Regions from separate parts of the Tepidibacter aestuarii genome, predicted to be linked through region 4. Evidence: riboswitches for the same ligand, from Rfam matches in the RefSeq annotation. Region 4 holds a riboswitch; each other region holds the start of a gene.
What was found. A riboswitch is a leader RNA that binds a small molecule or an ion and turns the genes downstream of it on or off. The one in region 4 is predicted to bind S-adenosylmethionine.
Positions count from the first base shown of each region.

Region 1: it holds a riboswitch for S-adenosylmethionine, as region 4 does, so the genes downstream of both, M2214_RS13395 (nitrite/sulfite reductase) here and M2214_RS12170 (O-acetylhomoserine aminocarboxypropyltransferase/cysteine synthase family protein) in region 4, are expected to answer to the same signal.
Region 2: it holds a riboswitch for S-adenosylmethionine, as region 4 does, so the genes downstream of both, metK (methionine adenosyltransferase) here and M2214_RS12170 (O-acetylhomoserine aminocarboxypropyltransferase/cysteine synthase family protein) in region 4, are expected to answer to the same signal.
Region 3: it holds a riboswitch for S-adenosylmethionine, as region 4 does, so the genes downstream of both, M2214_RS01915 (methylenetetrahydrofolate reductase) here and M2214_RS12170 (O-acetylhomoserine aminocarboxypropyltransferase/cysteine synthase family protein) in region 4, are expected to answer to the same signal.

Region 1 covers NZ_OW235315.1:2,720,555-2,728,895, forward strand. Annotated here, with positions in the region: gene cysC (adenylyl-sulfate kinase) at 1-516, opposite strand, end outside; gene M2214_RS13395 (nitrite/sulfite reductase) at 590-2,236, opposite strand; SAM riboswitch class I at 2,303-2,420, opposite strand; partial or broken gene M2214_RS18370 (pyridoxal-phosphate dependent enzyme) at 2,478-2,852, opposite strand; gene M2214_RS13405 (lipoyl synthase) at 3,356-3,799, shown strand; gene M2214_RS13410 (ABC transporter permease) at 3,777-4,490, shown strand; gene M2214_RS13415 (peptide MFS transporter) at 4,673-6,055, opposite strand; gene M2214_RS13420 (response regulator transcription factor) at 6,537-7,229, opposite strand; gene M2214_RS13425 (histidine kinase) at 7,265-8,341, opposite strand, start outside.
Region 2 covers NZ_OW235315.1:117,462-125,802, reverse strand. Annotated here, with positions in the region: gene recD2 (SF1B family DNA helicase RecD2) at 1-57, opposite strand, end outside; gene metK (methionine adenosyltransferase) at 237-1,421, opposite strand; SAM riboswitch class I at 1,535-1,640, opposite strand; gene M2214_RS00645 (COG2426 family protein) at 1,710-2,153, opposite strand; gene M2214_RS00640 (tRNA 2-thiocytidine biosynthesis TtcA family protein) at 2,358-3,092, shown strand; gene M2214_RS00635 (phosphodiester glycosidase family protein) at 3,098-5,125, shown strand; gene yyaC (spore protease YyaC) at 5,340-5,849, shown strand; gene M2214_RS00625 (AEC family transporter) at 5,966-6,904, opposite strand; gene fabZ (3-hydroxyacyl-ACP dehydratase FabZ) at 7,426-7,857, opposite strand; gene M2214_RS00615 (rod-binding protein) at 7,953-8,255, opposite strand; gene flgG (flagellar basal-body rod protein FlgG) at 8,269-8,341, opposite strand, start outside.
Region 3 covers NZ_OW235315.1:392,125-400,465, forward strand. Annotated here, with positions in the region: gene M2214_RS01890 (ATP-binding protein) at 1-417, shown strand, start outside; gene M2214_RS01895 (response regulator) at 414-1,088, shown strand; gene M2214_RS01900 (NAD(P)-dependent malic enzyme) at 1,425-2,597, shown strand; gene M2214_RS01905 (2-hydroxycarboxylate transporter family protein) at 2,702-4,009, shown strand; gene M2214_RS01910 (glycoside hydrolase family 26 protein) at 4,118-5,617, shown strand; SAM riboswitch class I at 5,699-5,803, shown strand; gene M2214_RS01915 (methylenetetrahydrofolate reductase) at 5,897-6,754, shown strand; gene M2214_RS01920 (homocysteine S-methyltransferase family protein) at 6,760-8,341, shown strand, end outside.
Region 4 covers NZ_OW235315.1:2,444,800-2,453,140, reverse strand. Annotated here, with positions in the region: gene yfcE (phosphodiesterase) at 68-610, opposite strand; gene M2214_RS12195 (NAD(+)/NADH kinase) at 623-1,423, opposite strand; gene M2214_RS12190 (RluA family pseudouridine synthase) at 1,547-2,461, shown strand; gene M2214_RS12185 (nucleoid-associated protein) at 2,461-3,474, shown strand; gene M2214_RS12180 (homoserine O-succinyltransferase) at 3,497-4,381, opposite strand; gene M2214_RS12175 (homoserine dehydrogenase) at 4,396-5,604, opposite strand; gene M2214_RS12170 (O-acetylhomoserine aminocarboxypropyltransferase/cysteine synthase family protein) at 5,620-6,900, opposite strand; SAM riboswitch class I at 7,018-7,123, opposite strand; gene acpP (acyl carrier protein) at 7,344-7,571, opposite strand; gene M2214_RS12160 (hypothetical protein) at 7,735-8,169, shown strand; gene M2214_RS12155 (hypothetical protein) at 8,222-8,341, shown strand, end outside.

The DNA of each region.
Region 1 (8,341 bases), 280 kb from region 4:
TTCGGGATTAACCGGAACTTCATATTCTGAATCAATTCCCGTAAACTGCTTAATTTCACCGTTTCTGGCTTTCGAATATAAGCCTTTGGGATCTCGTTGCTCGCAAGTCTCCAAACTGCAATCCACATATATCTCTATAAACCTATTTCCTAATAATTTTCTTATTTGATCTCTACCCTCTATATATGGGGAGATGAATGAACCTATGATTATCAAACCGGAATCCACAAAGAGGTTGGCAACTTCACCAATCCGTCTGATATTCTCTTTCCTGTCTTCTTCCGAAAAACTCAAATCCTTATTCAATCCATGCCTGACATTGTCACCATCAAGGAGATATGTGGCTTTCCCGAGATCATATAGTCTTTGCTCTACTGCAGAACCTATAGTGGACTTACCCGATCCAGAAAGACCAGTAAACCATAACAACAGACCTGTCTGTTTTAAGGATTTTTCACGATCATCTCTGGTTATATTCATAGAATGCCAAACAATATTTTTTTCAGCTTTATTCACCTTCCCCTTACCTCCTATCATCACATTATTCAAATTTATAAATCTTCATCTATTTCCACTTACTAGTTAGCTTCTATTTTGATAAATAAGGTTTTTGATTTTCAAAGTCAAAATACTTTATATCTTTTGGAATGTCATCTACCGTTTTAAGCTCATTAATCAGGGTTATTATTAAGGTTTCATTGACATCAATAAACCTATCAAAGTCCTTAATTTCACATTTTTCAAATCTCTCAAGCAACCTATCAACAAATCGAGGTACCTTTCGAGCTGGTAAAACACCTTTGTTTTCTCCCAGCTTTGAAATTTCGCTTCCTACTCGCCCACCTATATGAACTGTATATGCAGGAATCGAACCACTCTCAGTTTTAATTGCCGCACCAGAAAAACCTAGAGTACCAATATGATGCCATCCACAGGAATTTCTACAACCAGATACATGGATTTTAGGTAATTGGCTCTTAAACTCAATACTGTAACCTTCAAGGACTTTATTGATTTCCTTCAGCAATCCCTGAGAATTACACAGTCCGATTCTACAATTTTTTGCTCCAGTACAGGTCGTGGAGTTTTCAATATCTGTTTCCTTGGTAAAAGCAGAAATAGACTTTATGAAACTCTCTACATCTTTCTCCTTTACATTTCGAATATAAATTCCTTGAGAATTTGACAATCTAAATTCCACGTCATAGTCCAACAAATCAGTTATATCGAGAATTTTATCTAAATCTCCTACATTCAAATCACCATTTTCAGGGTGCAAATATAAGGAGTAATAACCTTTGTTTCTCTGATTAATTACTCTGAAATCCCTCAGTCCTTCGAAACTTTTATTTGTACCTTCACCTAATTTATTATCTAACTCTACATCCGATTTAAATTCTATATAGAGATCTTTCTCTGACTTCACTTTCTCTACATACACCCTGTACTTTTCTGTAAAGGCCTCATTACCTAAACGGTATTTAATAAACCTGATCCTTGCTTTATTCCTGTTTGTTCTGTCCCCTTCGTCTTCAAACAACCTTTTCATGGCTTCAATATGATACAGTATCTCTTCTTCTGGAATAAATGCTTCTAACTTCAGGGCTATATCTGGAACACCGCCCAGACCGCCACCGCCATACAATTCAAAACCTCTTCTTCCGTCTTGAATTTTAGCTATGAAACCTAGATCGGATATTGTTGCAAAAGCAGTATCCTTTGGTGAGTTTGAGATTGCAATCTTATATTTTCTTGGAAGTTTCGTCATTCCCTCCATTTGCAAGATAAATTCAGTTGCCTTTTTCGCATGTTCGTTAACATCAAACACTTCTCCTACCTCTACTCCTGATAAAGGTGAACAGTTAATATTTCTTATGGCATTCCCCCCAGCGCCTTTGCCAATGAGACCAAGAGGTGTCAGTACTTCAAATATCTCAATTGTATCCTCGATACTCAATCCGTGGAACTGAATATCCTGACGGGTTGTCAGATGGATTTCCCCACCAGAGAACCTCTTTGCTATTTCAACAACCGCTTCTAGTTTTTCCTTAGTGATGATGCCCGAAAATATCCTTGGCCTTACCATGAATGTCCCTTCGCGTTTCTGAGCATATACCCCCATAGGCGATGCATAATGCTTAAACTCTTCAAAAGGTATTTCCCCGCCTATGTAGGCTTTCGCTTTTTCGATGTAATCATATTGAGCATTTATTATGCCTTTCGGTATTCTAACCATTGTTGCCTCCTTATTTTCTATTTATAAAAAAGCACTCCTTATTTTTACCTAAAGAAGTACATGAGTGACTCATCTTTCAGCAAAATTATTAACTGCAGGAATTAGCACGTGACTGGCAGTTCTCCAACTGACAGTTGTTGCTGGACTTCATAGGGCCTATTCCCTCCGTCTCTCTTGATAAGTAATTATTTTCAATTTTTAATGTGCAAATGTTAATCTGACATGCATATGAATTCTCGTATTTTTCAGCCAGTTCAAAAGCTTTGTCAATTGTACCTTTCACCCCCTTTGCGCCAGGAGTCAATACTAGTTCCACCCCTAAAGCAGAAAGTAGATTTCTTCTTTCTACACTCATAGTATCAGTCATTGTAAGGATAAGTTTATACCCCTTGGATGCAGCAACAAAAGCAAGTCCCACACCAGTGTTGCCACTTGTCGGCTCAATTAGCACTGTTCCTTCCTTAATCAAGCCTTTCTCTTCACCATCAATAATCATTGCATAGCCGACTCTATCCTTTACACTTCCAAGTGGGTTGAAGTGTTCCAATTTTGCAATAATTTTACCACCTATATTATTACTATTATTTTTAATTATTACTATATGGATACTCAGGATTAAATAATACGTTGTATACTTACAAACTGTTTACACTCACCTTAATTTTGAATTTTATCATTTTGATATTAATTTATTTTTAATTATATTCTCTTATTATGGCTTTTTCAAGTATTTTTTATCATTTTGATATTTTTTTATATATATAATTTATTATACGTAGTCTCTAAACATACTTCTTTAACAATTATAGGTGACTATACCTATGTCAAAGACCAGATAGTCTATGAATCATCCAATAAAAACGATATCAACCCTATTCCTATAAAAAGAGGTACTAGTAAAAAATCATATCGATATTTTTATCATATTGATATATCATATTGATATATTGCATTTATATAATCATCATAAATTCCATATATTTACTAGAAATTATTTAAGAAGGAATTAATATGAAAACTATAATTAGGGAAATAAATGTTATTAAAGAAAAGGACCCAGCAGCTAAAGGTACAGGAGGATGGGTAGGCAATGATAAAATAGTTGCTATCTGATTAGCTGTGAAAAGAGGAGTAACTATGCATGGCTTTGCCTTTAATTTTAATACAAATGCACATCATTTCAAGCTTGTAGTGCTCTGTAGAATACAAGCCATATATGAAAGATCTCTAAAAGTATTAGAGAATGTGAAAAAGATAGACCCTAGTATATATACAAAATCAGGTATTATGGTAGGCTTAGGAGAAAGAGAAGATGAGGTGTTAGACTTGCTTAGAGACTTAATGCAAGTAGGATGTGATTATTTGACAATAGGTCAATATCTAGCACCAAGCAAAGAACATTATCCTGTTGTTGAATATGTTCATGCACATATATTTAAGAAGTATAAAGACGAAGCCCTTAGTAAGAAGTTCATACAATGCAGCAGAGATGCTATCCCATACTTAAATAGACTATTGATTATACTCACTAATATCAACGATGAAAAAGACAAACTTCTCTAGCGAATATGAAGCTTATTTAAAATCAGTTAAATCAAACAAAAGAAAAATTATACTCTATCAAATATTAGTACTTGTGCTATTTGTACTCATTTGGGAAGTAGCTGCTAATCTAAACTTTATAGATGTATTCTTAACTAGTAAGCCATCTGATATATTCAAGCTATTTATAAAATATTCTTCAAATGGAGAAATATTTAAACACGTAGGAATATCTGTTTATGAAACTATTTTAGGGTTTATTCTTGGAACTGTAGGTGGGATAATAATAGCTATAATGCTTTGGCGGAATGAAAACTTGGCTAAAATACTAGACCCATTCTTAGTTGTGTTAAATGCTCTCCCAAAGACGGCTCTTGCTCCTATACTTATAATATGGGCTGGAGCTGGAATTACTGGAATAGTAGTTATTGTTACCATATCAATAGTAGTTACAATACTTTCAGCCTATAACTACTTCATAACCGTTGAAGAAGAAAAAATTAAAATGCTAAAAAGCTTTGGTGCAACTAAATATCAAATACTCACAAAGCTTATTCTTCCTTCTAATATAGGTAATATTATAAATATAGTTAAGATCAATATTGGTATGTCATGGGTTGGAGTTATAGTTGGAGAGTTCTTGGTATCAAGATATGGAATAGGTTATTTGATCGTTTACAGTGGTCGAGTATTTAAGCTAGATAAAACTTAAGCCTATATCTAAATACTATTTTTTAGTATTTAGATATAGGCTAAGAATATTGATACTACATGTAAACGCATTCTGTGTTCCTTTCACTTTTTATAATATATCATTTTTATATGACACATTATAAAACTCAATGGCAAAAAAATACCTTATAGTAAAAAACTACAAGGTATTAATATATTAAATTATTCGTTATCTAAAACCATAATCTTTTGGAAAATTGGACTAAGTAGGCAAAGAATAATTCCTGAACCTATAGTTATTACTGTTACCAATCCAAACACTTGAAGTCCTCCCCACGATTCAACAAAGGCTGCAGACATACCCGCAATATAATTACCAACACCAGTTGCAAATAACCATACCCCCATCATAATAGCGGCAATTTGCTTTGGAGCAAGCTTACTAACCATAGATAATCCAACAGGAGATAAGAACATTTCTCCAACTGTATGCATAGTATATGCACCAAATAACCATAATATATTTGCTTTTACTGCTATATCAGTTGAATTTCCTCTCTCAAGAGCTGCCCCAGCCATAAGTCCAAATCCAATACCAAGAATAATTAATCCATAGCCCATTTTTGTTGCTGTAGGAATATCTCCTTTTTCACGCTTAGACAGCTTAATAAACCACATAGCAAATATAGGACCTAAAACTATACATAAAAATGGATTTATAGATTGGAACCAGCTTGTTGGAACCTCAAATCCACCTACATTTCTATTAATATAATCATGTGTATACATAGTTAAACTGGAACCTGCTTGCTCAAATGCAGCCCAGAAAATGATAACAAAGAAAGAAAGTGCACAAATTGCAAAAACTCTTTTCTTTTCATCCTTTGTTAAAGGTTGTTTTTCTGACTTATTTAAATCTTTATTTTTAGCTTGTTTTTTAGATGCATCATATTTTCCAACATCACCAAGATATTTTTTACCAAATAATATATATATTACAGTTCCAATTAACATACCTATAGATGCAGTAAGGAATCCATACTTATATCCATAACTAATCACTTCTGTTCCATTTGTTTTTGCAAATATTTTTTCTGCAACTGTACCACATATAAAAGGAGCTAAAAGAGCACCTATATTTATAAATGTATAGAAAATAGAATATGCTCCATCTTTTCTAGGGTCATTATTATCATAAAAATCCCCTACAATAGAAGTTATATTAGGCTTCCAAAGACCATTACCAATTACAATACACATTAAAGATCCATACAACATAGTTTTTGTATTAGTCATAAACAGCATGAAGGTTCCAATAGCTATAAATATAGAACCAATAAAGAAAGTGCTTCTCTTTCCCAAAAACGTATCTGATATATATCCACCTAATAGTGGAGCAAAATATGCACTCATAGTAAATGTAGAATAAATAGTCGCCGCTGTAACAGTATCAAGTCCTAGTCCCCCTTGAATTGCAGTTGTTGTTAAAAACAACATCAACAGACCTCTCATACCATAGTAGTTAAATCTTTCAAATATTTGAAGCGTTGATACCAGCCAAAAACCCGCTGGATGACCTTTTTTCTCAATAACTGCTTCACTCATTGTTAAATCCCCCCTTATTTTATAATTAGGATTAGATTAAACCTTAAGATTTCGTATTTTCATTAAATGATTGCATTATGATATGTAAAATATTAAGGAAAATTTTCATCCTATATTTGAAATTATTTTACCATATAAATAATATTATACGCAATCCAATTTTTTAATTATTTTAAATTTTCTAAATTTTCAAGGAACACCTTCGATATCTATTCATAAATCGCTATTATATGTATATAAATTTCATTATACGTAATGCATTGATGGTATAAAGCTAGATAAAAAACGCTTATTAAATAATAACTACTATTCTTAATTTAGTAGAAATATTTTAATAAGCGTTATTTTTTTCTATCTATCTATTCTTAGTATACACTACTTTTTAATATATATCTTTTCTATTCCACTCATATAAGTTCTTAAAACATCTAGCATAATATCAGTTGTATCTATTATTATTAAACAAAATCGAATAATAAATTTATAATTGTTTAAACATATTTGGGGTAACACCTGTATTCTTTTTAAATATCTTATAAAAATAGTTTAGATTATTATAACCTACTTTATGCGCTACCTCTTTAATTGACAATTCTCCCTCTTTTAATAACTCACGAGCCTTTTTAATCTTTAAATTATTTATATATGTAACAAATGTTACTCCACAGTGTTTTTTAAACACTCTTGCAATATAACTTGAACTTGTATGATATTTATCCGCGCATTTTTTTAATTCAATATTTTCTTGATAATTATTATGTATGTGTTCTAGTACTTGGTTTAAAATTTGGTTGTCTGAAGTTTTATATTCTAATATTTTTTCTACAGATTCAACAAATTGCTCAGATTCAATAGGCTTAAGTAGTATATCTTTTGCTCCTAGCCTTAAAGATAGTTGAGCATATTCAAAATAACGATATGCAGTAATAACAATAAAATCAATAGATTGTTTTTGTAAATCTTTTATTTTTTTTATAACTTCAAGTCCGTTTAAAATGGGCATTCTAATATCTATAAAGGCAATATCAGGTTTTAACTTATTTATCATATCTAATGCTTCATCTCCTGCAAACGCCTCTCCAATAACTTCTATGGGTAAATCATTTTTTTTGATTAGATATTTTATAAGTTCAACAGATAACTCTTCATCATCAGCAATAATGGCTGTTCTCATTCTAACTCCTCCTATATAAGCTCTATAATATATTTTTAAATTAAACTTATTTTTACGCTCATACCTTTATTTAGCGAGCTACTTATTTCAAATTTACAATTATTTTCATAAAGTAATTGTAACTTAGAATAAACCATCATTAATCCACTCATTTCATATTTTTCATAATTATTAATCTTATTTTTAAGCTTATTTAAATCTTCTTCATTTAATCCTTCTCCATTATCGTTAATTTCAATTATTAAGTTATTTTTATATAATTTTAAAATAATATCTATTTTCATATCTTTTTTCATATTTTTAAATCCATGAGTAAAGCAGTTTTCTATAATTGGTTGCAAGCAATTGAATGGAATAGTTTTATTTTCTATGTTAGTTTTAATATAAAAATTCACTTCCAACTTGTGCCCAAATCTCAGCTCTTGCAAGCTAATATAATTTTGTAAATAGCTAATTTCATCTTTTAATTGAATAAAGTAGATTCGATTTTTTGAAGTATATTTCAACATTTTGGAAAGATTCATGATACTTTCATAGGTTTTTAAAGAATTTTCTTTTATAGCAAGACTTGCTATACTATTTAGCGTATTAAATAAAAAATGGTTATTAATCTTTATATCTAACATTTCATCTTTTAATGACTTTAATGATTCTTCTTCCTTGTTTTTTAAAATATAAGCATTCTCTATAGCTACACCCAATTTTTTTATTTGTTGAATTATAGCATTTAACGTCCCTTTTGGTGTAGTCTGTAAAGAATTAGGTAGTCCATCCGAAAAGCTTGAATCCGTATAGCCATAGTTGTCTAACTGAGTACTGCATGAAGATGTTCGAATATGTCCTCCTTTAATTGTTCCAATAATTTCATTGTTGAATATAATAGGCATAATGAATACGGTTAGTCCACAAGGACATACAAAAGCTGATAAATCTGTATGATTAGGTGATTCATATCCATTCTTAATTTTATAAATACAACAGTTTTCAATGCTTTTATCAACTGAACACTTAGATGTGCAAATTTCAGGATAGTTTCTACCTGATATAATAATATTTCCGTTTAAATCAAAAATAGAAATTGGTATTTTTAATGGTTCAGCTATTGTTTCATA
Region 2 (8,341 bases), 1.3 Mb from region 4:
TCCATTATCATCGTTTTTAAATACAATCTCAACTACCATTCCCTTTATTTTTTCCATAATATCTTCTCCTAAATAATTATAATACTACTATTATATCAAATAATTGATGCTGTAATATTTTACTTTCTTTTATTTATGATATTGTCCATAAATTTTGAATTCTATAATCTTGTATTTATATATACTTTTAAGCAAAATAAAAGAGGCTTATTCAAGCCTCTTTTATAAAAAATATATTATTGTAATGCTTCTTTTTTAAGTATTTCAGCCTTATCAGTTCTCTCCCAAGCAAAATCAAAATCAGTTCTTCCAAAGTGTCCATAAGCTGCTGTATGTCTGAATACAGGCTTTTTAAGATCTAGATCTCTTATTATAGCTCCTGGTCTTAAATCAAAGTGCTTCTTAACAAGCTCTACTAGTTTTTCTTCTGAAACTTTACCAGTTCCAAATGTCTCAACCATTATAGATACAGGCTCTGCAACACCTATTGCATAAGCTAACTCTAGTTCACATTTCTTAGCAAGTCCTGCTGCAACTATGTTCTTAGCAACATATCTTGCTGCATAAGCTGCTGATCTATCAACCTTAGTAGCATCTTTTCCTGAGAAAGCTCCACCACCGTGTCTTGAGTATCCACCGTAAGTATCTACTATTATCTTTCTTCCTGTAAGACCTGCATCTCCACAAGGTCCTCCTATAACGAATCTTCCTGTTGGATTAACTAATATTCTAGTATCAACTAATAATTCTTCTGGTATAACAGGATTTATAACATGCTCTATTAAATCTTTCTCTATTTGTTCTCTAGTTACTTCTGGACTGTGTTGAGTTGATATTAAAACAGTATCTACTCTTACAACCTTATCTCCATCATACTCAACTGTAACCTGAGTCTTACCATCTGGTCTTAAGTAATTTAAAGTACCATTTTTTCTAACTTCTGATAATTTTCTAGATAATTTGTGAGATAAAGATATAGGCATAGGCATTAACTCTTCTGTCTCATCACAAGCAAATCCAAACATTATACCTTGGTCTCCTGCTCCTACTGCTTCAACCTCATCATCCATCTTTCCTTCTTTACTCTCTAATGCTTCATCAACTCCCATGGCGATATCAGAAGACTGCTCATCTATAGCAAGAAGTACTGCACAAGTATCTCCATCAAAGCCATACTTAGCTCTATCATATCCTATTTCTTTAATTCTATTTCTAACAACCTTTTGAATATCTACGTAAGCACTAGTAGATATTTCACCTGATATTAAAACAAGTCCTGTAGTAACTGATGTCTCACAAGCAACTCTTGAGTTAGGATCTTGCTCAAGTAATGCATCTAATATTGAATCCGATATTTGGTCACATATTTTATCTGGATGCCCCTCCGTAACTGATTCTGAAGTAAATAATCTTTTAGCCATTTTAGTACCTCCCTATTTTTATTTATCTATATTGTATTTTCAATATAATTTTTTATTTTATACATAAAAAAATCTCTTCCGCAAAAGAAGAGACTAATTCGAACTTAAATTAGACCTCATCTTCCAAAGCTTAGCTTTGTAGGAATTAGCACCATTCTCCATTACTGGATGGTTGCTGGGTTTCATCGGGCCTATTCCCTCCACCTCTCTTAATAAGGTATTAAGATTGTATTCAATTAACTGACTCAGTCTATAATACTATTTTAAAATTCATTTGTCAATCAGTATTTAAGTAAAATTTAATGTAATAAACGAAACTATCATTCCAGCTAATATATTACCAATAACAATTCCTAGTACAGCATCTTTAATCCTCATGTTGAAAACAGAGGCAACCATGGCTGCCGTCCATGTTCCCGTAGTAGGAAGAGGTATTCCAACAAATAGTATTATGCCCAATAATTTTCTTTTCATTATCTTATCACTGTTCTTATTTACCTTATTATCTAAGAAATCTCCAAACCATTTAAAATATTTATTCTTTTTTAACCACTTAAGTAAATCCTTAAAAAACATTATCAAAAACGGAGCTGGAATTATAGCTCCTATAACACACGATATGTAGACATATATAGGATTTAAATTTTGAATTATACCTACAGGTATAGCCCCTCTAAGTTCAATTATAGGAACCATAGATATAAGAATCAAATGTATATATTCTGAAATCATTGATATTGTCACTCCTCATTTTCAAAATTCAATACCTCTATTATATATTAAAATTTAATCTTATTGTAATTGAATTTATATTATTTTTAATATAAACTCATTGTATAGATTCAAATATTGTATACATACTAAAGTTTTCCACTTACATTATATTCTTTGTAAGGTAAATATTTGAATTGCAACTACATAACAAGGAGTGGCAAAATGAAAAAAATACTTGGAAAAATAAGGCGTGCCTGTGATGATTACACTATGATACAGGATAACGATAAAATAGCAGTAGGATTCTCTGGAGGAAAAGATAGTATATCTCTTATATACGCACTTAAATTATTTCAAAGATTCTCTCCTAATAAATTCGAGCTAGAAGCTATAACAGTAGACCCTGGGTTTGAAAATATGAATTTGGATGCTGCTAAAAAATTTTTAAAGGAAATAGATGTTCCCTATACTATAATCAAAACCGAAATATCTAAAATAGTATTCGATGAAAGAAAAGAGTCTAACCCCTGTTCATTATGCTCTAAAATGAGAAGAGGAGCTTTAAATGACGAAGCAAAAAAAAGAGGAATAAATAAAATAGCACTAGGACACCACCTTGACGATGGAATATCAACTTTATTTTTAAGCATGTTCTACGAAGGAAGAATTAATACATTCAAGCCAGTTACATACCTTGATAGAACAGATATAACTACTATTAGACCCTTAATATATATATCAGAGAAAAGCATAATAGAATCAGTTGAACGAAATAGTCTACCAGTTCTCAAAAGCCCTTGCCCTGTTGACGGCAAGACAAAAAGAGAATTTGCAAATGAAATTGTACGAGACCTAGGAGGTAAGGTTCCCGATTTTAAAAAGAAAATGCTTAAAGCTATGCAAAATAAAGAACAAACTCAATTATGGTTTAAACCTGAGTCATTAGAAAAGGAGTGATTTTTATGAATAAAAAACTTATAAGCTTTATGTTAGCAGGTTTCTTTATACTTTCATCTTCAACTAGTATATTTGCAAACTCAGTTATAAGAGAAAGTCAAAAAGAAATAATGCTTGCAAAGGGCGTAACATATAAAAATGTTTACTCTTTCACAGAAAGCGGTATACAAAATATAAATCTAGTTTATGTAGACTTAGATAATCCTGACATAAAATTAGATTTATTATTCAACAAAGACGGGTTTAGTAAGACTCAAAAAGTCAGTGATATGGTAAAAAATGATTCTCTAAATAAAGATAATGGCGATATACTAGCCGCTATAAACGGAGACTTCTTTAGTATGTCAAGTCCTGCATTTTCATTAGGGCCTATGGTTAAGGATGGTAAAGTCTTATCAAATCCTCATTATCAAATAAATAAGTACTCATCGTTCTTAGTTGATAAAGATAAAAATGTTTTCTTTAGTTACTTAAAACCAGATGTAAGTATAACTGATATAACAAAAAATACACAACTTCCGATAGCAGCTGTAAATAAACCTAGTACATATTACGGAAACATAGTTATGTATACAAGTGAATATTTCAAAAACTCACCAGGAGCTAATGATACTTACTACGACCTTTGTGAAGTAGTTGTTGTAGATGATGTCGTTACAGATATAAGATATGGACAACCTTCAATTGAAATACCAGACAATGGATATGTATTGTTAGCTGCTGGAAATAACGGCATAACACTTAGAGATTCTTTCAGTCTGGGTGATGAGCTAAAACTAAATTCTACATTCAGCCTTGATTATGAAAATAATATAGATCTTGCTTTAGGAGGCGGAAGCTTAATATTAAAAGACGGAGAGATATACCCCCCAACACAAAAAGTCTCTGGTAAAAGCCAAAGATCTGCAGTAGGTTTGACTTACGACAATCAACTTATCCTATTTACAACAGATGGAAGACTTCCTAATGTTATAGGTATGCAAGAAGAAGATGTTGCTAATTACATGAAATCTTTAGGTTGCAAGGATGCTATGCTTTTCGATGGAGGAGGATCTACCGATCTTATAGTAAAAGATACTATAGTAAACACATTAGTAGGTGGGGCCGAAAGAAGGATAGTTGATTCTTTAGCCATTAAATCAACAGGTGAAAAAGATGAGTTTGATTCTATAGAAGCATTCATAGACAAAGATTTTGGATATGTTGATGAAAGGTTCAAGCTTACTGTAAATACATTCGATTCAGACCTTGACCCACTTAATATACCTGTTGAAAATATAGATTTTAGTGTATCAGGAATAGATGGTACATTTGATAAAAATGTATTTACTCCAACTAGTTCAGGAGAAGGTATTATCCATGTAGAATATGAAGGTGAAGATGTCTCTATACCTATAACTATAGTTGGAAAATCAAATACAGACCCTAATTTAGTGGATGAATTGGGAGAGAAAGGTATAAATATAGCTTTTTTAAGCGATATGAATAAAGTTAACACACTACTTGATAATCTAATTCATATAAAATATAGACAAGATATAGAAAAAAATGCAGATAATTTATTATTATTATCTAATTCAAATGCAGCATTTGAAGAAAAACTAAATAAACCTTACTACAACTTTAATGGATCTTATTCAAGTCAAGTTGTAGACAACAACCTTATAATAAATCTTAACAGCTCAAATGGAGGTTTCTTTAAATCAGAGGGTCAATGGGACTTTTTTAGAAATTCACTAGATACTACACTTGATAATATATTCATAGTGCTTAATTCTAAAGAATCCTTAAAAATAAAAGATGAAGCTTATGAATTCAAAAGAACTCTACACGAAGCTTCAAAAGATAAGAATGTCTACGTTGTTTATAGAGGAAATGATTTTAATCAAACAGTAGAAGATAATGTAAGGTTTATAAGCATCCCAGACTACAAAGATGTATATAAAAACGACTTCTTAAATGATTATAGATATCTTCTAATTAATATAGACGGAACAGATATAGAATATACTTATAGAAAGCTCTTTAACTAAAGATTTTATAAAAGCTTGTCTGATTAAAAATTTAAATTTTATTAATAAGTACTGTCATCGTAAGTTCTCGAAAAAAACTATAACATAAAATTTTATACGCTTTTCAAGAACCATATCATAGTTTTAAGCATACCATGTAATATGAGGAAGTTTAGATTTAAACTTTCTCATATTTTTTTATTTTCTCCATATAATTAATTAGGAGGTGCTATCTGTGTATTTAGCTAAGGCAAATTATAAAGAAGAAAACGTCATTTGTGTTTTGAAAGAAATTTTAACAACTATAATCAACGATAACACGGTTATAATTTGTATAGGAACAGATAGATGCATAGGCGATTCTCTAGGTCCCCTAGTTGGAACTATGCTAAAGAACAGTGATTATAAATATCCTATTTATGGAACTTTGGATGATCCTATTCATGCCTTGAATATTCATGAATCACTAGATTATATAAAAAACAAACATCCAGAAGCTAATTTCGTAGCTATAGATGCTTGTTTAGGAGAAGTTAATAATATAGGCAATATTCAAATCAGAGAAGGCCCTATTCTTCCTGGAAAAGGAGTTGGAAAAACACTTCCTCAAATAGGCGATTATTCAATAGTTGCCATAGTTGATGAAATTGATGAAAATAGTAAATTTGCATTTAATAACATACGTCTTAGTTTTATCGTTCAGATGTCAGAGTTAATAGCAACGTCTATCATACTCTCATCATAAGGTTCGCATTATGCTAACGCATATGCTCATGTCGCCAACGACTCTTCACAGACCCCGTTGCTTAGAATAGTTGATGTTTTAGTACTCTAAGCTATGTTATGTATAATGCCAGAGTTTTATAAGTTACTATTCATCATGAAGACGATTAACGGTATTGTTATTACGGATAATAACGTTGTTATAAATATCCCTTGAGACGCTAATATATGGTCATTATCGTATTTAGTTGCAAATATAGCACAATTTGCAGCACTTGGCATTCCAGATACGATAGATGGTATACCTAATAATAAACCATTTAGATGAAATACATTCTTTAAAGTAAGATATACTATAAACGGAATAATCAAAAGTCTTAAACAAGAAACTATAAGTAAATACTTATTTCTAATTGCTTCTTTTATACTAGATTGAGCTAGTATTGACCCAACCAGTATCATAGACATAGGTGTCGTTGTATTTGCAAGCACATTTAATATATTATATATAGGAGTTGGTATCTTTATAGATAATAAAAACAAAGTATATCCTGTTATTATTGCAAACATACCCGGATTAAACACTATTTGTTTTATATTTACACTATTATCTTTATCAGAATGTCTAGACATTATCATAACACCTAAACTCCATACTAATATATTAAACGGCATATTAAATAGTGCTGTATAAAAAACACCAGAATCTCCATAAATAGAACTTATAACTGGATACCCCATAAAACCTACATTAGGAAATATAATTAAATATTGTATTATATCTTTAATCTTTCCCTTTACATCCAAGTTTTTTATAACAAAAAAAGATATTAATATTGACATTAAATACATCGATATAGATATTATTATTATTCCTATACTACTTTTTAACATTTCTTTCGAAAAATCATACTGCATAGATTTTATTATTAACGCTGGAAGAGTTATATATAAAACTATGTTACTAAGCTCTTTATTTAGATTTTGAGTTATAAGTTCTTTCTTATTTGCTGTATAGCCTATTAATATTAGTGCAAATAACATAAATACCTGATTAAATGTAGACATAAAATTCATAATTATACCCCCAAAGTTTATTATCCTACTATAATATACTATTTAAAGAAAATTTGTCTATAAATTCATCCATAATAAAAAATCTTTATTATATGTAAGTTATTAAAATATGTCTATAAAAATACCGCTAATATACTATATATTTCTCTAAGTCGTTAAGAGAAATATATAAAAGATTAGCTAACATTTTCATAGACATATTTTTAATTTTAATAACTATTATTGAATAAGATTTTCCTCAATATATAAAAAACTTTTATGAACATACTTAAACATTTAAGTATAAATATTAAAAATGAAGCTCATTAAAATGTTAGATACTTTTGATTAATATTTTTCTATAAAACTTAGACTGCGTCGTTTAAATACCCGTTAAAAAACTTCATTGTTTGGACATAGTGAGTTTATGAAGTTTTAGGGCATTTAATAAGACGCTGTCTTTAGTTTTATAAAAATATTAATTAAGTATCGTTATTTTAATGGGCTTCATTTTTCTCTTAAGTACTAACACTTTTGAAATTTTAGTTTTTATCTACCAATGCAAACATTAAAGTTCCACTACAAGCTAATTCTTCTCCAACATAAGCCTTAGCTTCTGCTTTTCCTATTCCTCTTCTCATAGCTATCATTTCAACTTCCATTTTAAGAGTATCTCCTGGTCTTACTTCTTTTCTAAATCTAACTTTATCTATTCCTGTGAAAACTCCTAATTTTCCCTTGTTTTCTTCTACTGTCATCATAGCAACTGCTCCCACTTGAGCCATAGCTTCAACAATTAAAACACCTGGCATTAAAGGATAATCCGGGAAATGACCTTGGAAGAAAGGCTCATTTACAGTTACATTCTTTATACCAACTGCTCTTTTACCTTCTTCTAATTCAACTACTTTATCCACTAGTAGAAAAGGGTATCTATGTGGTATTATCTTTTTTATTTCATCTACATTAAGCATATTTTAAAACCTCCTTATAGTATCTAGTACTAATTTTATAATTAGTATACCATAAAAAATATACAAAAAAACAGCCTATATCTATTAGATAATGGCTATTTTTTAATATATGTTTTATTAAATTGATCGTATATACTTTTAGCTAATCCTAAAGATGAACATTTTGAAGACTTAACTGCAAGTTCTTCTGCATATAAATCTTCAAAAATCTCTCTTCCTTGAGATTTCTCAAACAAAGAATCCTTAGGAATAGTCTTTTTCATTTCTTTTAGCATTATTTTTAAAAACTCTGCTTCTATATCTTCACAAGCTTTCATAAGCTTCTTATCATCTTCTTTGGTATTTTTAACCTTACTCTTTAATGTATCTAAGTTTGTATAATTATTTGTTATATTCACTTAAATCACCAACCTATCTTCTAAGGTTATTAGCCATCTGCATCATATCGTCAGCTGTTTGTATAGACTTTGAATTCATCTCATAT
Region 3 (8,341 bases), 1.6 Mb from region 4:
AAGTTGAATAGAGCGAAAGAATTGAATGTAGATATGGAATTATGTGAAAATTGTTATCTTGAAAAATACTATAAAAACATTCAAAATGAAAATTTACTTACTATTATTGGAAATTTACTAGATAATGCTATGGAAGCTATCGTGAGAAAAGGAGAAGATGGAGAAGTATATTTTAGAATAGAAGATGTTGATGATTTTATAGAAATAGAGGTCCATGATAATGGAATTGGTATAGAAGATGAAAATATAGAACGAATCTTCAGAAGAGGTTTCACTACAAAAGAGGGAGAAGGTGGAATAGGATTATTCTTAGTTAAAAAGAGTATTAACCAGTTAAACGGTGAACTACTTATAGACTCTAAGTATAAAGAAGGGACAAGTATTTTAGTTAGAATACCTAAGGAGGAAAAAGGATGATTCATGTACTTGTAGTAGAAGATGATCCTATGTTGGCAGAATTAAATAAAAGATTTATTGATAAAATAGATGGATTTAAGGTTAAATGTATTGCAAATAATGGAGAAGATGCTATTAAAAAAATAGATGATATTAAAATTGATTTAGTAATATTAGATATTTATATGCCTAAAATCGATGGTATGGAACTGTTTAGAATGGTTAGAAATAAAAATGAAAATATAGACTTTATATTGGTTACTGCTGCAAATGATACAGATAAGATTAACGAAGCATTAAAATTAGGTGCAGTAGATTATTTGGTAAAGCCATTTGAATTTGAGAGATTAGAAAAATCATTATTAAATTATAAAGATAGAAAAAATCTATTAATAAAAAGACCGTTTGTAGAACAAAAGGAAATAGACAAGTTATTTATGAAATCATACAATGAAAATAAGGAAAAAGATCTAAAAAAAGGACTGCATAAATTTACTTTAAATAGAATAATGAATTTTTTAAAAGAAAATAAAGATGAGTTACTATCTAGCGAAGTTATATCAGAAAATATGGGGATGTCAAAAGTTACTATTAGAAGATATTTAGACTATCTAGATGAAATAGGAAGTATTGATAAAAAGATAGAATATGGTTCTAGGGGAAGGCCTTCATATCTCTATAAATATAAATAAAGTGAAATAAAAAAGTTATTCTCTAAAGAATCTTTAATGTAAACTTTTTTGAAACTCATAACGGAATTTATATTTATCCACAATTTAAAGAGGAATATAATTTCCTATTCGTTATAAAAAAAATAAAACTCTTATTGATAATATATTATCAATAAGAGTTTTTTAATGCGTATAAGAGATTTTAAGTTTGAAAAAAAAATAACAATATATTTTTAATTCACAAAATATTTAGAATAAGTTGTAAATATTGAAAATAATGACGAAAAAACATACCATTTAAATTAACACAAAAGAACACGTATAACTAATTTGGAAATGTAAAGGAGAGATGAAAATATGGATTATTCTAAAAAAGCATTAGAGATTCATGAAGAATATAAAGGAAAAATTAGTGTAATATCTAAGGTCTCTGTAGCTAACAAGGACGAATTGAGTGTAGCATATACACCAGGTGTTGCAGAGCCATGTAGGGAAATTGCAAAAAATAAGGATGATGTATATAAGTATACTTCAAAGGGAAATTTAGTTGCAGTTGTAAGTGATGGAACTGCTGTACTTGGACTTGGAGATATTGGGCCTGAGGCTGCAATGCCTGTAATGGAAGGAAAAGCTGTACTTTTTAAAGAGTTTGCAGGAGTAGATGCATTCCCTATATGTGTTGATACAAAGGATGTAGATGAAATTGTTGATTTGGTAAAAAAAATAGCTCCTACATTTGGGGGAATTAATCTTGAGGATATTTCAGCTCCAAGATGTATTGAAATTGAAAGAAGACTTAAAGATGAATTAGATATTCCAGTATTTCATGATGATCAGCATGGAACTGCTATTGTAACAACTGCAGGGTTAATAAATTCGTTAAAATTAGTAAATAAAAAATGGGAAGATATAAAAATTGTAGTAAATGGATCAGGATCAGCAGGATCAGCAATTGTTAAGATGTTACTGAATATGAATGCTAAAAATATTTTAGTATGTGGTATAAATGGAATACTATACGAAGGTAAAGAAACTAATGATGAATTAAAAGAAGAAATAGCTAAAATTACAAACCCTAAGAACGAAAAAGGAAAATTAGAAGATGCTATGAAAAATGCGGATGTATTCATCGGAGTTTCAGCTCCAAATGTTGTAACAAAAGAGATGGTAGCTTCTATGAATAAGGATGCAATTGTATTCGCTATGGCAAATCCTATTCCTGAAATTATGCCTTATTTAGCAAAGGAAGCAGGAGCAAGAGTAGTAGGTTCAGGAAGATCTGACTTTGTAAATCAAATAAATAATGTTTTAGCATTTCCAGGGATATTCAAGGGAGCTTTGGCAGTAAGAGCAAGTGATATTAATGAAGAAATGAAGGTTGCAGCAGCTAATGCTATTGCAGAAATAATACAAGATAGTGAATTAAATGAGGAGTATATTATTCCAAAACCTTTTGATACAAGAATAGTGAAAGCTGTTGCAAATGCAGTTGAAAAGGCTGCTGTAGACACTGGAATTTCAAGAATATAAAATTCGCTTTATGCTAACGCACAACTCATTTCTGTTTTTTATCAATGTTATATACAATTCAAAAATTATATGAGTCTATATAAAATGAAGAAGGAGGAAATAGTATGTCAGCATCTTTAAGTAAGGATAAAAATATGACAGGAAATAAAGGCTTTGAGATAATGGGAATTTCACTTCCTATGTTTATAATTTTATCAATTGTTGTTTTAACAGCAACTTATATGGGAGTACTTCCTAAAGGTATAATTGGAGCACTACCTCTTATGATGATTATAGGTGCATCACTGAACGAATTAGGAAATCGTTTACCTATAATAAAAGATTATTTAGGTGGAGGTGCAATTGTTATCATATTTGCATCTGCAGCATTAGTAACATACGGAATACTTCCTGAAAGTTCAAAAGAAATTATGACTAACTTTATGAAAAGTGAAGGATTTTTAAGTTTTTACATTGCAGCACTTATAACAGGTAGTATTTTGGGAATGGATAGAAAGCTTTTAATTAGCGCATCTATAAGATATTTACCTGTTATTATTGGAGGGGTTATTGCAGCATTAGGATTAACAGGACTTGTTGGTATGATTATGGGATATGGAGCTAAGGAAGCAATACTTTATATAGCTATACCTATTATGGGTGGAGGTATGGGAGCAGGAGCAGTTCCACTAGCAGAAATGTTTGGACAGGTGCTAGATGTTGATCCTGCTAATATGATGTCAAAGATGGTTCCGGCCCTTGCGTTAGGAAATGCCATGGCAATTGTTGTTGCTGGTTTATTAGATAAAATAGGTAAGAAAAGAAAGAATTTAACTGGACATGGAAAGTTAATGAAGTCACAAGAGGATATTAAAGAAGAATCAAAAGAAGTTATAAAGCTTGATTATAAATTGATGGGAATAGGAATATTACTTTCTACTACTTTTTTCGTATGGGGTAAGATACTTGCTAAGTTTATTCCAATACACTCTTATGCTTTAATGATTATAAGTGTAGCCATTGTAAAAGTATTAGGTATTGTGCCTCAAAAGTATGAAAAAGGTGCATTTCAGTGGTTTAGGTTTGTTATGACAAACTTTACACCAGCACTATTAGTAGGAATTGGTGTAGCATATACTGATTTAAATGCAGTTATAAGCTCATTATCACTAATATATATAATATTAGTATTTACTACAGTTGTAGGTGCTACAGTAGGCTCAGGCGTTGTGGGACACTTACTTGGATTTTATCCTATAGAAGCATCTATAACTGGAGGTTTATGTATGGCAAATATGGGTGGAACTGGTGATGTAGCAGTACTTTCTGCAAGTAAGAGAATGGAATTAATGCCATTTGCTCAGATTTCATCACGTATTGGTGGAGCATTTATGTTGATTTTAGCGACTAGTTTATTATCTTTATTTGTATAAATTATAATATTAAAATTATAACGAAAAAGTACTTCCTTTCATTTTATGGAATGTTTACCCCCCATTTTAAATAAAATTAATTAAGAATATGAAAACTGGGGGGATAACTTGAATATAAGGAAAATATTAATTATATTATTTTTATTTACAATATCAGTTTTAACTATTTTTAATTTTGCAAGATATAAAAATTATGCTGATGATGAATACATTGATTATGTAGATTCTAATAATTTGTACACATTAAAATATTCTAAAAATATGCATATAGACAAATCTTTAAAAAATATCAGAACAGTTATATATGACAAAAACACAAAGATAGAAATATACCATGATGATTTTAAAAACAGTATAAATTCACCTACAGCTTACATAAATTATAGTAATAAATTTGCAAATAATAAAAACCATATAATAGAGCTTGATAAAAATTTAAAAATAAATAATATTAAGGTGCATTTATTAAAGTGGAGGCGTGAAAAGCTTTCAAAATTAAAAAATGATAAAAACTATTATGTAAGTGCAGAATTTATAAAGAATGAAAATGAAGTTTATACAATAATTATTAAATCATCAAAACCATTTGAGCATCCTAGAGATTATATGAAGATTATAAGTAGCTTTAAGATTTTAGATGGAAGTAGTCATTTAAAAACATTTGAAGCTTTAAAGAATAGAAATTTAAATGAAGAAACTATGCTGTTTTACGAAAAATATTTTTCAGAAAACAAAGAATTGAAATGGGGAATTTTTGAAAAGAATGCTCCTAAAAGTCTTGATTTTCTAAATTCTCTTGAAAAAAAGCTAGATTATAATTTTAAATTTTTAGTTAGCTATCAATCTTTTTCTAGCAAATCTTTCCCTATGGATGAGATATTAAATGCATACAATGATGATAGATATGTATTGTTAACACTTCAAACTATGTATTTAGATAAACAAGATAATCCATCTGCTATGTATGATATATTAAATGGCAAATACGATGATTTTCTAAATGATTATGCAAAAAAAATAAAAAAATTTAACCATCCTATAATGTTTAGGTTGAATAATGAGATGAATGGAGATTGGTGTACATATTCTAGTTACTATTATTCTAAGGATACAGACATATTTAAAGAAGTATATAAATATGTATATAAGATATTTGAGTTTAATGAAGTAGACAATGTCCTTTGGGTATGGAATCCACATGATGTATCTTTTCCGGATTTTAAGTGGAATAACTGCTTGAATTATTATCCTGGAGACGAGTATGTAGATATAATAGGTCTTACAGGATATAATGCTGGAACATATTATGAAGGGGAAAAGTGGAGAAATTTTAATGAAATATATATACCTCTTTATAATGAATATATTAAAAACTTTAATAAACCATTTATGATTACAGAGTTTGGATGTAATAGTGTGGGAGGAGATAAAGTAAAATGGATGGACGAAATGTTTAGGAATATTAAATATTTCAAAAACATAAAGGTTGCTATATGGTGGAACGGAATCGACTGGGATAGCAACATGAATCCGGCAAGGGTATATAGATTAGATGAAAATGAAGATACTATTAATGCTTTTAAAGAAGGTCTTAAAAAGTATAGATAAATTATTAAAAAGAATAAAATATTCTGAAAAACACTTGACATATATTTCAAGATGATATAGTATGTAAAAAAACAAAATAAACTCTTATCAAGAGAGATTGAGGGATCTGGCCCAGTGAAATCTCGGCAACCGGCACGAATGTGCATCGGTGCTAAATCCAGCAGCTAATTAGCTGAAAGATAAGTTTTCTATGGATTGTAACCTCTTTCAGTTGAAAGAGGTTTTTTTGTTTATTAGGACTCTTATCTCTTTGATCTTAATAAGATAGGGAGGATTAACATGAAGACATTGAAGGAAAAAATTAAACAAAACAAATTTGTAACCACTATAGAGATAGAACCACCAAAATCGGGTAGTTCACAATCTGAGGTAGATAGGATACAAAAATTAGCTCACTTAATAGACGGAGTTAATATACCAGATAATCCTATGGCGAATATGAGAATGAGTCCTATAGCTTTAGGAAACATAATACAAAGTAAGCTTGATCTTGAAGCTATATTTCACTTTGCATGTAGGGATAGAAACATTATATCTATCCAATCAGAATTACTAGGAGCTAATGCCTTAGGTGTTAAAAATATATTAACATTAACAGGAGATAAACCAGAGGTTGGAGATCACAAAAATGCAACAGGAGTATTTGACACTGATTCTATAGGTCTTACTCAAGTTGTATCTAAGTTAAACAGTGGATTTGATTTTAGTGGTAATAAATTAGAAGAAAAAACTGATTTTTTTATTGGGGGAGTAGTAAATCCATGTAGCGATGATTTAGAAAAAGAGATAGATAAGTTTCACCAAAAGATAGAAAGTGGAGTAAACTTCTTTCAAACTCAGCCTATATTTGACATTAAAAAACTAGAAAAATTCACAAAAAAAGTTGAACATATAGATATTCCAATATTGTATGGACTCATGCCTTTAAAGTCAGTAAAGTTTGCAAGGTATCTAAATAATAATGTTCCAGGAATAGATGTTCCTAATAAACTCATAGATAGACTTGATAAAGATTGTAAAACAGAAAAAATTAAAATATTAAAAGAGATACATTCGCATATAAAGAGTGTATCAAAAGGGGTTCATATATTCCCTATGAAGGATTATGATTTGACTATAGAATTATTACAGGGGTGATAGATATGAATAAGATTTTAGAAGGTTTATTAGTGTTTGATGGTGCCATGGGAACTATGTTACAGCAGGAGGGATTAAAGCCCGGTCACTGTCCCGAACTTATGAATGTAGATTATCCAGATAAGGTTATTAAAATACATGAAAAATATTTGAAGGCAGGAGCAGATGTCATAACTACCAATACATTTGGTGGAAGTAGTGTAAAGCTTAAAGAGTACAGTCTTGAAGATAGAGTTTATGAGATTAATACAAAAGCAGTAGAAATAGCTAAAAAAATAGCTTGTAAATACAATAAGTATGTAGCTGCATCTGTTGGACCTACTGGAAAATTTGTAGAGCCTATAGGGAATAATAGTTTTGATGAAATATATGAAATATTTAAAGAGCAGATAAAAGCTTTATCAAGTAAAAATCCAGACTTTATACTTCTTGAGACATTCAATGATTTAGGAGAGATAAGAGCAGCTCTTTTAGCTGCAAAGGATGTTTGTGATATACCAGTTATATGCAGCTTAACTTATGAGGGAGATAGAACATTAACAGGAGTTAGCCCAGAATCAGCGGCAATAGTTTTAGAATCTTTAGGAGCAAGTGCTGTTGGAGTAAACTGTTCGGGAGGACCAGAGGAATTAATAGAAGTCACTAAAAAGATATGTAAAAATACTTCATTACCTGTCATAGTCCAACCAAACGCAGGACTTCCTGTTGTGAAAGATGGCAGCATATATTATCCACTAGACGGTAAGGATTTCATAAAAAAGATTGAACCATATTTTGAGATAGGAGTTAATATATTTGGTTCATGCTGTGGATCAACACCAGATCATACTAAGTTTATAAAAGAAAGAATTAAAGATTTCAAACCTGTAAAAAGAGAATTAGAAGAAGTATCAACACTTGCAAGTAGAGAAGAAATAGTAAAGACAGGCAAAAACTATCTTCCAAAAATAATAGGGGAGAGAATAAATCCTACAGCTAATAAAAAACTAGCTCAGAAGATAAAAGATGGAGATTTTTTAATAGCGCAAGAAGAAGCGCAAATTCAAGTTGAAAACAGAGCACACGTGATAGATGTTAATGTTGGGGTTGATGGAATAGATGAAGTAGATGTTATGAAAAACATTGTAAACTTGATTCAAAAGAATGTAAATGCACCTTTATCAATTGATTCAACAGATAAAGATGTTTTAGAGGAAGCTTTAAAAAACTATCACGGAAAAGCGATAGTAAACTCTGTTAATGGAGAAGAAAAAAGCCTTGAATCTATACTTCCTATAGTCAAAAGATATGGAGCGGGGGTTATAGGTCTTACTCTTGATGAAAATGGGATACCAAATAGTGCAAAAGAAAGGCTTGAAATAGCTAAGAAAATAGTAGATAGATGTATTGCTTATAATATACTTAAAAAAGACATATACATAGACCCACTATGTATAAGCGTATCTACAGATAATAACGCAGCTATTGAAACTTTAAAATCTATAAAAATTATAAAGGAAGAACTAGATGTAAACATAGTTTTAGGTGTTAGTAATATATCGTTTGGGCTTCCAAGCAGAAGTAAGTTAAATAGTTCATTCTTATCCA
Region 4 (8,341 bases):
GTCATGTGCTTAACCTCAAAACAAAGGGTATTAAAATTAGCTTAATATAATTTTAATACCCTTTATTTTATATATTCATCTCTTTTAAAACTTCGCCTGTTATTAAATTCATAAGCTTTATACAATTATCTTCTATTATAGCTATTGAATGAGTACCATCCTTAGGAAGTGATGTACTACCTGGATTAAGCACTATTAAATCACCATCTTTGTAAAGTTCTTTTACATGTGTGTGACCAGATATTAATATATCTGCGTTATATTCTTTAGCCATTTTTATTATATCTTCTTTTGATTTTCTGTACCCATGGCATATAAGCACATTTAAATCACCAAGCTTGCTAAATACAAAAGGTGTTTGAATTGGATGGTTTATAACCATTTGGTCCACATCAGAATCACAATTTCCACTTGCAAATATTAAATTGTTTAAAGAATTGATTTTAACTGCTAATTCTTTTGGATTATATCCTTCAGGAAGTGGGTTTCTAGGGCCGTGGTATAATACATCTCCTGCATGAAGTATATATTCACAATCGTTTAAATAAGATAAAGCCTTATCAAAATAAGTTAAGCTTCCATGAGTATCACTTATTATTCCTAATTTCATATATATTCCCTCCTATAAAAATTTTTCTGATACCTTATTCCAAAATTCATAATTTTTAAATCTAAGTAATTTTATTTTAATATCAGAAGATTTTATTATAATCTTAGTGGTCTCGCTATATTTATGTTCAACACCATCGTGTACTATCAAAACAGAATTTTCAAATCTATACTCTGGGGTTATGTCAACTACAGAATGCTGAGATAGTATAATACTAGATGTAAAAGACCTATAAGCATTAGTGTTGATAGGAGATAGAGGCGTTATTTGAATTAATTTCAAACTAGGGTCTACTATACTACCACCTGATGAATAATTGTATGCGGTAGAACCCGTTGGAGTTGATACTATTATGCCATCTCCGCTAAATTTTTCTATGAAATTATTGTTTACACTTAAATTTAAATGTATAGTCCTTGATAGATTATTTTTTATAACTATTTCATTTATGGCAAATGATTCAATACATCTATTCTTTGTATATATATAAGATTTTATAGGGTTTATTTCTTGTATGTAGTAATCATTTTTTATGTAAGAGTCTATAAAATCATCTATTTCACATGGGTGTATTTCTTGAAAAAAGCCTAGATGACCTGTATTTATACCTATAATAGGTATAGATGTAAAGTTATATTCGTGAACTGTTCTTAAAAAAGAACCGTCTCCACCTATGCATACTATTAGATCTACTTTTGAAGTTAGTTTATCTGTAACCTCAAACCCCTTGGATTCTAATTTTAATTTTAATGTTTTGGCAGTTTCCTGAGAGATGACAGATAAATTAGCCGTTATATTTATAATTTTTTTCATATAAATCTCCCTTTCGTTAACCCTAAACATATTATAACACAATTAGATTAATCTAATAACTTGCCTATTAAAAATATAAATAATATAATACTTTTATTGACTATTATATTAGGAGGGAATAATTTGCTAGATAAGAAAAAACAAAGATACAATCTTATATCATATCAAGTACAAGATAAAGAACTTACATTAAAAAAGATTTTGTTAGATAAATTGAATATGTCTGTTAGATTCATAAATAAAATGAAAAAAGATAGAAATATATTAGTTAACTCAAAATATCAAACTCTTTCTCATGAAACTAAAGTAGGTGATTTAATAGAAGTCAGAATAGATGAGGAAAGTAATCATTTTGAACCTCAAGATTTAAATACACATGTATTGTACGAAGACTTTGATATTATGATGATAGATAAGCCTCCATATATGGTTGTTCATCCGACAAAGAGTCATCCAGATCAAACTATTGCAAATGGGATTATGTTTTATTTAAAGGATAAGAATGAGAGTCCTAGAATAAGATTTGTAAATAGATTAGATATGAACACATCTGGACTATTAATAGTTGCAAAAAATGCATATGCACATCACTTATTATCTCAAGATATGAAGGAAAATAAGGTTACTAAAAAGTATATAGCAATAGTAAAAGGTATAATAGAAAAAGACTTCGGAACAATAGATCAGCCTATATATAGAGAAACAGAAGATTCTATAAAAAGAGTAGTAGATGAAAGAGGCCAGAAATCAGTATCTCATTTTAAAGTTATAGAAAGATTAGAAGATGCTACAATAGTAGAGGTGTTACTTGAAACTGGAAGAACTCATCAAATAAGAGTTCACTTAAGTCATTTAGGCCATGGAATAATAGGGGATGAGCTTTATGGATATGTTGATGAAAGTTTAATAAAGAGACAAGCCCTTCATGCTTATGAATTAGAGTTTAATCAGCCTAGAACTAAAGAAGAGCTTGATTTTAAGGCAGATCTTCCAGATGATATGAAAGAATTAATAGAAAAGCTAAAGGGGGAAAAATAATGATAATACACAAGTTTATAATACATGTACTAGATAAAAATTCTGATATGCCAGTTTTAAATGACTTTGAAGGAATAATGACAAAAGAAATAGAAGACCTTTTACAAAAACACACTAAAAAGGTATTAAGGGATGATGATTTAAAAAAGGCTACATTTAATGAAAGTGAGAATGTATTAAAAGACTTATGTGAAAAAATAATATATGACAACAATACATTTGTGGATAATTCAAAGGAAATTGCCCAACATATATTCGATAAGATGAAGGCAGATGCATCTGTAGAATCATGTGATTTGGCTATATGCCTATATTCTATAAAAGAGGATACTTATGTCGAAATACTTCCTCTTGAATACAAAAAATCATATACGCACTCTATAGAGGTGGTAGAAGAGAGATTAAAAATAAACTTAGTTCCGCATGAAGTTGGACTTTTAAGTTCTTCTCAGAAGATAAAAACTGCTGCAATAGTAGGATTAAGTGGAGTTAATGATGAATATCATTTAGAAATTTTAGATAAAAAAGCAGCTAAATCAGCTTATAAGGACGAGAGCTTTTTTGTAAAAAAATTATTTGATTGTAGCGTTGTATTTGACGATAAAGATAAAACTAAAATATTCAGAGATTCAACTGAAAAGTGGATAGCAAATAGTTTTTATGATGATATAGATACAGCTAGAGTTATGAGAGAAAACTTACTGTATACATTGAAAGAAAAAGAAGCAGTTGATATAGAAGAATTTATAGAAAAAACAGTAGAAGATGACGATTTGAAATATGGATTTAAAGAGCAGATGTTTGAAGATGGTATAGAAGAAAGTAATTTTACAATAGATAAAAAATGGGTTGAGAAGAAGCTTAAAAAGAAGAGTATAAAGACTGACACTGGATTTGAAATAAAGGGGAGTATGGATGAGTTTGAGGATGCTCTTAAGTATCAGATGAAAAAGAATCCCGACGGAAGTGTTGATATAGTTATAAAGAATGTAAAGTTTTATGAGGAAAAATAAGAGGGGAATCCCTCTTATTTTTTTACAATGAATTTAATATTTTTATCCAGTTATAAAACAATAAATTAGAATGACTTCTCCATTTCACAATAGGCTTATTATTTGGATTATCATTTAAAAAATAGTTTTTAGGAATTTGTATATCTATATTTCTATCAATATCTCTTTTATACTCATTATATAAAGTATAAGAGTCATACTCAGAATGACCAGTTACGAATATATTTTTTAAATCCTTAGATTTTACTATATATATACCAGCTTCATCTGATTCAGATAATATTTCAAGATCATCTAAACCTAAAAGATCATCTTTTTTTATATAGGAGTACCTTGAATGAGGAGCAAAAAATTCATCATCGAATCCATTGAGTAACTTTGAATAAGGCTTATTCGACTTATGAGGAAAAACACCAAAAACCTTTTTTGATAGATTGTATTTTTTTATTCCATAATGATGGTAAAGTCCTGCTTGAGCTCCCCAACATATATGAAAAGTAGATTTTATATTTTTAGATGAATAATCCATTATATCTTTAAGTTCATTCCAATAGATAACATTTTCGAATTCTAAATGCTCAACTGGAGCTCCAGTTATAATCATACCATCAAAAAATTCATCTTTTATTTCATCAAAAGTTTTATAAAATGTGTCTAAATGCTCTTTAGAAGTATTTTTAGATGTATATGTTTTGGTTGTTAAAAATGTTATTTCTATATAGTGATTATTAAATCCAAGAACACGAAGAAGCTGAATTTCAGTTTCTGATTTTGTAGGCATTAAATTTAAAATCAGTACTTTTAGCGGTTTTATATTTTTATTAAAACTAGATTTATCTATTAAAGATATACCTTCACAAGTTAGAACTTCGTATAGAGAATTGTTTTGAGGTATTAAAAGAGGCATCTTATATCCCTCCCTTAATTATTTAAAATCATTAAAGAACGTAATGTAGTAACTTCTTCTAATTGTAGTAACTTATCTGATATTTCATTTATATATTTTTCATGTTCAGATTTAACCACTGCAAGAATTTGATTAGTTCTTTTATTAATTTCTAAATCTATATTTTTGAAAAATTCAGTTAATTCATTCAATACTGTATGTGAATTTTTATAGTTGATTTTTATATACCAATCACATTGTTCGTTAGAATCACTTTTAATAAAAGCTTTTTCGTAATTAAACAAAAAAGAATTTTCTTTTTTTTGTATAGAGTCCATTATATCTGAGTATACTGCGGTAGCTGTTGCGAGTTTTCCAGCACCTTTTCCAGTGAATGTAAGTTTTCCAACGCTATCACCTTCTACTATTATAGAGTTGTATTCATTATTTATTTTTGCAAACTCAGAATTGTTAGTCACTATAACAGGTCTAACACTTGCATAAACTTTACCTTCTTCAAAGGTACTTATACCTAAAAGTTTAATAACGCCTCCTAATTTATTTGCTTTTTTTATATCGGTTTCGGTTATATCATGAATTCCTTCAACTTTAAAACTTTCCCAGCAAACTTTTTTCTTATAAGCTATTGTAGAAAGGATTGAAAGCTTTCTTGCACTGTCGTATCCTTTGATATCGGAGGATGGGTCAGATTCTGCAAATCCAAGTTTTTGAGCTGTTTTTAAAGCATTATTGTAAGAGGTTTTTTCTTTATCCATTTTTGTTAAAATGAAATTTGTAGTTCCATTTAATATACCTTTTATACTTTTGATTTCATTACTTACTAAGTAATTTTTAATATTTTTAATTATCGGAATTCCTCCACCAACACTTGCTTCAAAATAAAGTTTTACATTGTTTTCATAAGCAATCTCTAAAAGTTCTTCTCCATACTTTGAAATCAAATCTTTATTTGCAGTAATAACGTGTTTTTTATTATTCAAAGATTTTTTTATATATTCATAAGCAGGGTGTATTCCACCTATCAGTTCTACAACTATATCTATATCTTCAGCAAAAACATCTTCAATTTTATCTGTTATAATACTGTGATTTTTATCATTTTTATGTTTATCTATATCTCTAACCAAAATTTTTGATAGTTTTATATTATTATTATTCTTATTAATAAGCTCACAAACCCCAGAGCCTACAACTCCATTTCCTAAAATCGCTACTGAAACCATTTATATCACCTCGAATTATATATTGTTTAAAGCACTATTAAAATCTTTTATTATATCATCAATACTTTCAATTCCAACTGAGACTCTAATTAAATCAGTTGTAACTCCTGCGTTTAATTGATCTTTCTCACTTAGTTGACGATGAGTTGTACTAGCAGGGTGAAGTACACTAGTTCTGGTGTCTGCCACATGAACTACTAGGGAAGTAAGTTGTAAATTTTTAATAAAAGATTTAGCATTATCAATTCCACCTTGAATACCGAAGGTTAGAATACCGCTTGCGCCTTTTTTTAGATATTTTTGTGCATTATCATAAGTTTTGCTATTTTTAAGATAGGGGTAGTTAACCCATTTTACATTTCTATGTTTTTCTAAAAAATTAGCTAACTTTAATGCATTTTCACTATGTCTTTGCATTCTAAGGTGAAGTGTTTCAACTCCAAAATTGAATAGAAAAGAGTTAAAAGGACTTAGACAATTTCCTAAATCTCTAAGAAGTTGAACTCTAAGCTTGGTTATATAAGCTAGATCTTTAAACTTTTCTACATAACTAATTCCGTTATACGTTGGGTCTGGGGATACTAATTCATCAAATTTGCCACTAGTCCAATCGAAATTTCCTCCATCTACAATTACTCCTCCAATACTTGAAGCATGACCATCTATATATTTAGTAGCTGAATGAATTACTATATTAGCGCCAAGTTCAAGAGGTTTTAGAAGATATGGAGTAATTAGAGTATTGTCTACAATAAAGGGAACTTTTATTGTTTTGGCTATTTGTGAAAACTTATCAAAATCTAAAATATTAAGTCCAGGATTTCCAATGCTTTCACCAAAAACTAATTTAGTGTTTTCTTTTGCATATTCTAGTATTTTTTCTTTAGGCAAATTTGGATCTACAAACGTAACATCTATTCCAAATTTTTTAAGCGTTGAAGAAATAAGAGTAAAGGTTCCTCCGTATAAAGTAGATGAAGCTAAAATATGATCTCCATTTGTACATATATTTAAAATGGCTAAAGCTGTAGCACTTTGACCAGACGATACAGCGACTGCACCAACACCACCTTCTAAAAGAGCTATTTTTTTCTCAAATGAAGCAACTGTTGGATTACTTATTCTAGAATACATATGACCTTCTTCTTTTAAATCAAATAAAGCTGCAACATGATCGGAATCTTCATATTTGTATGTTGTACTTTGTATTATAGGCAATATTCTAGGTTCTCCTGGTTTTGGGTTGTATCCTCCATGTATGCATAGTGTTTCAAAATTTAATTTTCTTTCTTTCATATCTAATCCTCCTTTTAAAATTTGAATTTTAAAATGAGAAGAATAAAAAAACAACCATTTCTATAGTCTTTGAGAAATGGTTGTTAGATTACAATAGTTATGTATAACTATTTTATTCCCTCATCTCTCAGTAATATTACTGCAGGAATTAGCACATTTCTAGTAGATACTAGCTGTTGCTGGGCTTCATAGGGCCTGATCCCTCCGCCACTCTTGATAAGAGTTACTTAAAAATATTTAATTTTTTTAATTTAAAATCAATTTTAATGGAAATTTTCTCCGATGTCAATATAAAAAATAAATTTTTTAAAAATATTTATTATTAAATCACTTTGAAAAAAGACTGTTAACAATATTTTGTCGGCAGTCTGAAATAGTGCTCATTTTAATAAACTTTATTTTCAAATTCAAAAAAAATAAGAGGAAAATTCCTCTTATCCTTTTTATTTATTAGCTTCGATATATGTACATATATCTCCTATATTTTTGAAATTTTCAGCTTGCTCATCTGGAATTTCAATATCAAATTCATCTTCAAGAGCCATCATTATTTCAACAGCATCAAGTGAATCAGCTTCTAAGTCATTAACTAAAGAAGTTGTTGGTGTTATAGAAGCTATATCATCTACACCTAATTGATCTGCTATTATCTCTTTTACTTTTTCAAACATATTTGTTACCTCCTAAAACGTAATAAAGTAATATTTTTAATAGTAGTTTATTACATGTTTGAAAATTTTTCAATATAAATTTTTTATTTTAAGTTAAATAACTGTAATAACTTGTACAAATATGAATATAAATATAATGAAAGCAATACTAAGGAGGAAATTTATGAGAAAATTTACAGCTATATTTATATTGTACGTACTGTTTTTTTGTATGAACTTGAGTATCTATCAGAACAAATTAATAAATGACGTCAAAAATATAAATCCGTATATAAGAGAAACTAATTTTATAGTTGAAGATTTTAATGACAATCATATTAATCAAGACAATATAAATGATTACATAAGACGGATAGATAATTTAAAAAGTGGTTTATCGAGCATTGAAAATAATAAATCCGTTGAAACATATATTGACTATAAAATGGTTTCATTAGAAAAATTAAAAACAGCTATAAACAATAGATTCAATAATAAAGAAAAACTAAAACAAAATATAGATGACTACAACACATACAATAGAATGTCACAAGATGAAATACAAAAAAAATTAAAAAAAACGCTTATAAGAGTAACAAAATTAGATGAAACCTCATAACATAAATGAGAAGGAAATAACCTTTTAATATTAATTTATGGGAGGTAATAGAATGAGTGAAAATAGTGGATTATTTAGAGGTGGATTTGGAAACATATTTGGCGGCTGTGACGACGATAATGGGTTTATATGGATACTGTTATTATTAGTACTATTTTGCTGTTGTGATTTT